DNA from 3 places in the Actinomadura rubteroloni genome. Region 1 is predicted to be linked to each of the others. Evidence: riboswitches for the same ligand, from Rfam matches in the RefSeq annotation. Region 1 holds a riboswitch; each other region holds the start of a gene.

Evidence for each region. Region 1 has a riboswitch for cyclic di-AMP ahead of BTM25_RS13795 (CHAP domain-containing protein). Riboswitches for the same ligand answer to the same signal wherever they lie in the genome.
Region 2: linked by a shared signal. The riboswitch ahead of BTM25_RS07265 (CHAP domain-containing protein) and the one ahead of BTM25_RS13795 (CHAP domain-containing protein) in region 1 are both predicted to bind cyclic di-AMP.
Region 3: linked by a shared signal. The riboswitch ahead of BTM25_RS18610 (C40 family peptidase) and the one ahead of BTM25_RS13795 (CHAP domain-containing protein) in region 1 are both predicted to bind cyclic di-AMP.

What each region holds. Positions count from the first base shown of each region.
Region 1 is NZ_MTBP01000002.1:508,561-510,815, reverse strand. Features, by position in the region: gene BTM25_RS13800 (gluzincin family metallopeptidase) at 1-320, opposite strand, end outside; gene BTM25_RS13795 (CHAP domain-containing protein) at 357-1,151, opposite strand; cyclic di-AMP (ydaO/yuaA leader) riboswitch at 1,165-1,309, opposite strand; cyclic di-AMP (ydaO/yuaA leader) riboswitch at 1,647-1,813, opposite strand; gene BTM25_RS13790 (C40 family peptidase) at 2,190-2,255, opposite strand, start outside.
Region 2 is NZ_MTBP01000001.1:1,639,598-1,641,852, reverse strand. Features, by position in the region: gene BTM25_RS07270 (hypothetical protein) at 1-250, shown strand, start outside; cyclic di-AMP (ydaO/yuaA leader) riboswitch at 821-963, shown strand; gene BTM25_RS07265 (CHAP domain-containing protein) at 976-1,716, shown strand; gene BTM25_RS07260 (FAD-dependent monooxygenase) at 1,790-2,255, opposite strand, start outside.
Region 3 is NZ_MTBP01000002.1:1,561,057-1,563,311, reverse strand. Features, by position in the region: gene BTM25_RS18610 (C40 family peptidase) at 66-1,058, opposite strand; cyclic di-AMP (ydaO/yuaA leader) riboswitch at 1,066-1,203, opposite strand; gene typA (translational GTPase TypA) at 1,407-2,255, shown strand, end outside.

The DNA of each region.
Region 1 (2,255 bases):
CGGCGCAGGTTGTCGAAGACGCGACCCTGGGCGTCCCGGAACGCGGCGGGCGCGGACGCGACGGTGGCGAGGAAGCGGGCGCGGTCCCCGGCGCGGACGGCGGCGGCCCGGTTGGCGAGGACCGTCCGGACGTCGGCCGGACGCGGCGCGCGGGCGGCGGCGGGGCTCGGCGCGGCCACCGGCGCCGGGCGATCGTGCCCGCGCGCGGCGAACGCGTACGCCGCGAGCAGGCACAGGACGACGCAGAGCCCCGCGCCGAGGGCGATCCGCCGTCGGGCGGACGCCGGGCGCGGGGCCCCGTCGCCGGGATCGTCCGTCATGCGGGCGATCCTAGTGAGCTTCACCGAAGGTCCGGCTCACCGCCGGTAGTTCGGATAGCCGTACCCGACCACCGAGCCGGTGTCGCGGGTCTCCTTGCGGACGGCGTTGCCCGCGTTGCCCTCGACGGTGTCGATCGTGCCGTTCCGGTTGTCCTTGACGACCATCCCGACGTGCTCGATGCCGTCGATGGAGCCGCCGCCGTTCCAGTCGAAGAAGACGATCGCGCCCGGCTTGGGCTTGGTGCCCCACCGGCCGTTCTCCTTGAACCAGTCGGCGTGCTCGACGGTCCACGCGTCCGACCCGAACTGGTCGGTGAACCCGATCTTCTCGCCGACCCAGGACACGAACATGTCGCACCAGTTCGCGCCCCGGTAGGCGCCGACCGAGCCGCCGTCGCGGCGGACGGTCTCACGGGCGCGGTCGGTGGTCATGTACCAGTCCTGGAACTTGGTGTTCCCGTGGCGGCTCTCGGAGACGCCGACCTGGGACTCGGCGAGCCGGATGGCGTCGTGCGCGGTGGGCCGTCCGGTGCTCGGCGCCTCGGTGCCGCCGTCGCCCTCGTCGGAGGGGGCGTCGGCCTTCGGCGCTTCGGTCTTCGGGTCGTCCTGCCGGACCCTCCGCTCCTGCGGGAGCCCCACCGGGCCCCCCTTGGGCTGGACGGCCGTCCCGGCGACCGACAGGGCGCCCTGCGGGGCGTCCTTGCCGGGAACCGGCACGGCGGCCTGCGCCGTCGCGGCGACGGTGCCGACGAGCGCGGCACCCGCCACCAGTGCGCCGGTCGTGCGCGCGGCGACGGTGAGCGGACGGGGTTTGCGATGCTTGCCGTTCATGAGCGGGTCTACTCCTCGCTTCCATGACCGCCTGCCGGGTTAGCTGACGGGTTCGGGCGTGGAAGCCGCCCTACGGCCCGTGACGGGCCGATTCACCCCGGATGAGGACACAGTGGGTCCCCGGCTCCGCGGGAACGCCGGACGGGCGTTCCCGCGGACTCGGCGGTGGGCGCGCGGGTGCGCGCCCGATGATGGTTCTGGGCTGTTCCTCCGGGCGTCTTCCGCCGGGAGAGGGGCCGGGAACGGCCCCGGATGAGGATGCGCTGTCGCGTCACGGGACGCGCGGTCTGCGCACGGCCCCTCGCGGGGCGGTGGGATCAGTCCGCGCCGGTGGTCCCGAGGACGGAGCCGCGCGCGGCGGTCCGCTCATGAACGCCGGTCCCCGGCACGGCCGGGGGCGCGGTGCCCGCCGGTGCGGCGGGTCTGGGGGAGAGGTCGGACGGTGCCGTGATCGGAGCACGGCGGGACGTGGTGACAACTCTGCTGGACAGGGTCGCTCCTTCTTCCAGACGCCTGCCGGGTTAGCTGTCGGGTTCGGGCGTGGAAGCTGCCCTACGGCCCCCGAGAGGGCCGATTCACCCCGTGCCGCGCGTCCCGGTGCGGGATCGTGCGCGGCGGATGGGTCCCCGGTTCCGCCATCGCGGATTCGGCGCTGCCGCTTCGCCGGGACGGGCGTGATGGGGCCCGTGGAGTCCGCAGGTTCCTGCGGGGGACGAGCGGCGCTGACATGTGGTCGTGGACGGCGCTGAACCGTCCGGGCCGGAAGCCCGTTGCTGGCCGTCGTGACGCGCTCTCGGCGCCATGCACGCGTCGGGCGTGCGCACGCGGCCGGGCCGGCCGTCCTGCGGGGCGCGGCGGCTGGTGGGCGCCGCACCGGGGCCGCGGCACGTGGAACGTGTCGTGACCTGCGCCGATGACTGGCTGACACCGACAAGTGGCACTCAAGGTACCAAACGCCCCAGGAAAGGCAAATCTTCCACAAAAACAGCGACGGCCCAGGTCAGAGTACCTGGGCCGTCGGTCGTCCGGGGTGGGCCGTCAGGGACGTCCCGCGCCGTAGTAGCCGGGCATGGACGACAGCGGCACGATCTTGACCACGGTGCC
Region 2 (2,255 bases), on a different contig from region 1:
CCTGTTCTGGGACGAGGCCGCCTTCCTGTCCTGGTATGCGGGACTCGGGGCTCCTTCCGCCCCGGACGACCTGATCACGCTCGCGGAGGCGGGCCGGATGCTGGGCCTGGCCCCGGGCAGCGTGACGGTGTACGCGTCCCGTCCGCCGCGCGGCTGGCCCGAGCCCGTCCGCGTGGAGACCCTCGCCGGGGGCCGCGTCCGGCGCCTGTACCGCCGCGCCGACGTCGCGGCCTACGGGGCGTCCCGCTAGCGCGCTCCACAAGATCATTTCTTCACTCTACGCAGTCGCGGCGCCACGGGAATGACGGGCCCCGGGGTCCTGTTGTACGGGGTCCTCGCCACGACCGGCGGGGAGGGTCACGGGAATGCCAACACCGTCCCAGGTGTTCTACCCCGTATCCGCCGCGATGTCGGCAGGACCCCATGGGAATGGCAACGCGGTCCTCCGCGTTCTCCCATGTACGCGCCGCGAGAGCAGCGCACACCACGGGAATGTCAACCCCGGGCCAGGTGTTCTACGTAGGACCGCCGTTCATCCGGCGAAACCCACGGGAATGCAAGCATCTCGTCCGGTGTTGTAGCCCGTGACCGTCGCGGAAGCGGCGGACACCACGGGAATGCAAACACCACGTCAGGTGTTCTCTCCCGTACGAGCAGGCCGTACCGCGTTCTCCCGAGCGGAGCGCATCACGCGAGGCCTGAACCACGCGCCCCACCGTTCTTCCGGGGCCGTGCGCGAAGACCGCGCCACTGCCGCGCATCTTCCGCTCCGTGCCGTTTCTTCGGCCGGAGAACGTCCATCGACCGCCGGGCGCCTTCCGCGCGCCCCACGCCGAGTCCGCATCTCTGCGGAGCCGGGGACCCAAGGTTCCATCACGGGGTGAATCGGTTCGAGCACGAACCGTAGGGCGTCTTCCACGCCCGAACCCGTCAGCTAACCCGGTAGGCGTCATGGAAGCTGAGGAGCAATCCTTCATGATCGGTAAGCTTCGCACCGCCACGACCCGTACCCTCGCCCTGCGCGCCGCCGGCACCCTCGCCGCCGGGGCCGTGCTCGCCGGGACCGGCGCCGCCGCCGCGCAGGCCGCCGTCCCGACGCCGGGCAAGGACGTCCCGACCGGTGTCGTGTCCGCCGCGGACGCCGCGCAGCAGCGCGCCGCCGACGCCAAGCCCAACTCCACCGCGCCGGCCGCCCCGAAGCAGGCCGCGCCGAAGCAGGCCGCGCATGCCCCGACCGCGCAGGACGCCGTCCGGCTCGCCGAGTCGCAGGTCGGCCAGCGCGAGCAGGGCGCGGGCGCGACCAAGTTCTCCAAGTGGTACATGGCCACCGACCGGGCCAAGGAGACCGTCAAGCGCGACGGCGGCTCGCTCGGGTCCTACAAGAACGCCTCCTGGTGCAGCATGTTCGTGTCCTGGGTCGGCAACAAGCTCCAGTTCTCCGACCAGATGGGCGAGGACGCCTGGACCGTCCAGCACGCCAAGTGGTTCGAGGACAACGGTCGCTGGGGCCACACGCCCAAGCCCGGCGCGGTCGTCTTCTTCTCCTGGGACGGCGGCAAGTCGGCCGACGACATCGAGCACGTCGGGATGGTCGTGAAGGACAACCACGACGGCACGATCAAGACCGTCGAGGGCAACACCGGCAACGCCGTGAAGATCAAGACCCGTCCGGTCGACTCGGTCGTCGGCTTCGGGTACCCGAAGTACGCCAAGTGATCCACCCCGCCCGGAGCCCCGTGCCCGGCGCCGCCCCCGGCGGCCCGGCGCGGGGCTCCGCGCATTCGCGGGGTCAGGCCGGGGCGGCCCAGTCGACGCGGTAGGAGTGGATCCATTCGAGGGAGTCCTCGATGGACGCGTCGGTCAGCTTGGCGGCCGACGCGCGGGCGCCCAGCGCCACGATGTCCTGGACGCGGCCCCGGCGCAGTTCCTCGTAGCGCGCCGCCGCGTCGTGCCAGGACGGGCGGTCGCGCAGGCACTTGGCGAGGACGACCGCGTCCTCCAGTGCCATCGACGCGCCCTGGCCGGACGTCGGGGTGGTCGCGTGGGCCGCGTCGCCGAGCAGGATCGTCCTTCCCCGGCGCCAGACCGGGACGGCGGGCAGGTCGTGGGTCGGCACCGCGTACAGGCCCGGTCCGGTGCGTTCGATGACGTCGCGGACGAACGGCGGAGTGTCGTTCAGCGCGTCCAGCAGGAGCTTGGTCAGGTCGTCCCTTGTCATCGCGGCCAGTTCGGAGCGGGTGGGTTCGGTCGGCCAG
Region 3 (2,255 bases), 1.1 Mb from region 1:
TCACGGACTGCGCCGGAGCGTACTCCCCACCCGGGGCGTTGCGGAATAGATCCCGACAAAGAGGACTAGCCGATGCGGTTGGCCCCCGCGAAGTCGGACCGGTCCGAGAGCTCCGAGATCTTGACGACGTCGCCGGTCGACGGCGCGTGCAGGAACTTCCCGCCGCCGAGGTAGATCCCCATGTGGTGGAGGTTGGACCCGAAGTAGACGAGGTCGCCGGACTGGAGCGAGCCCCGGCTCACCTTCGTCCCCAGCTCGAAGAGGTCCCCGGTGTAGTGCGGCAGTCCCGGCTTGCCGACCTGCGCGTAAGCCCACACGACGAGCCCGGAGCAGTCGAAGGTGCTCGGCCCGGCGGCGCCCCACACGTACGGGCGGCCGATCTTGGTCAGCGCCTTGCGGGCCATCCGCGCGGGCAGGCCCGAGCCGGTGACGGTCGCCGACAGCCCGGTGTGCGGGTCCTTGACGTGCGTGGTGGTGAGCTTGTCGAGCTGCTTCTGCACTTCCGCGATCTTGTTGCGGGCGGTGGTGCGGGCGTTCTCGACCTGCTTCTTGGCCTGCGCGACCTGCGCGGTGCGCTGCTCGGCGGCCAGCTTGGCCTTGTTGGCCTTGTCGATCTCCGCCTGGACGGACGCGACGACCGTCGCCTGGTTCTGGGCGAGGTAGGCGGTGTCGGACAGGCCGTCCGCGCCGCCGGAGCCGAACAGGACGTCCGGTCCGCCGCTCATGTAGTTCGCGGCGGCGAGCGCGGCGAGCTGCCGGCGGGCGGGCGCGACCTTGGCCTCCAGGTCCGCCGAGATGCGGGCGGCGGCGGCCTCGGCGCGCTGCGCGCGGTCCAGGTCGACGCGGGCCTTGTTGAACTTCTCGGTGAGGATCTCGGCCTGGGTGTTGAGGTCGTCGAGCTGCTTGCGCAGCTCCTTCTCGGTGGGCTTGGGAGCCGCGAGGACGGTCAGCGGCGACGCGGCGTGCGCGACGGCCGGTCCGGTGAGCCCGAGGCCGACGAGCGCGGCCACCGCGACTGCGGGCGCCGTCCAGCGGCGCCGCCGGGAATCCGGTGCCAAAACCGGTCTCTCCTCTCCTCGCCGCCTGCCGGGTTAGCTGACGGGTTCGGGCCGGAGAAGCCCTACGACGCCGTGCGTCGATTCACCCCGAGAAGCCCGGTTGGGTCCCCGGCTCCCCCTCCGGGGGACTCGGCGGATCCGGACGCGGCCCCGAGAGCAGGGGCGAGGGAACGCCCGGATGACGAAAGACCTTACAAAGAATGCGCATAGATGACCAATTGGCCGCCGGGGCCGGGTCGCGACGCCGAGTCGGAAAGGGCGCCGCGCGGGCCGAGTAGACTGGTAGTGGCCGCTCGTCCGCGGCGTCACGAAATCCCCACGCCCAACCCTCACCCAAGGCGAGCCTGCATGCCCTTCTCCACGCGCGACGACCTCCGCAACGTCGCCATCGTCGCCCATGTCGACCACGGCAAGACGACGCTGGTCGACGCCATGCTCTGGCAGTCCGGAGCGTTCCGGGAGAACCAGGACGTGAACGACCGCGTCATGGACTCCGACGACCTGGAGCGCGAGAAGGGCATCACGATCCTCGCGAAGAACACGGCCGTCCTGCACAACGGGATGACGATCAACATCATCGACACCCCGGGCCACGCCGACTTCGGCGGCGAGGTCGAGCGCGGCCTGTCGATGGTGGACGGCGTCGTCCTGCTGGTGGACGCCAGCGAGGGCCCGCTGCCGCAGACCCGGTTCGTGCTGCGCAAGGCGCTGGAGGCCAAGCTTCCGGTGATCCTGGTCGTCAACAAGACCGACCGGCCGGACGCCCGCATCGACGAGGTCGTGGACGAGACCTACGAGCTGTTCATGGACCTCGACGCCGCCGAGGACCAGATCGAGTTCCCGATCGTCTACGCCTCGGGCCGCGCGGGCCGCGCGTCGCTGGACAAGCCCGGCGACGGCGAGATGCCCGCCGCCGAGGACCTGGAGCCGCTGTTCCAGGTGATCAAGGAGACGATCCCGGCGCCGTCCTACGTCCCGGACGCGCCGCTCCAGGCGCACGTGACGAACCTGGACGCGTCCAGCTACCTCGGCCGGATCGCGCTCTGCCGCGTCCACGCCGGCGTGATCAAGAAGGGCCAGCAGGTCGCGTGGTGCCGCCACGACGGCAGCGTCGAGAAGGTCCGGATCACCGAGCTGCTGATGACCGAGGCGCTGACCCGCAAGCCCGCCGACGAGGCGGGCCCCGGCGACATCATC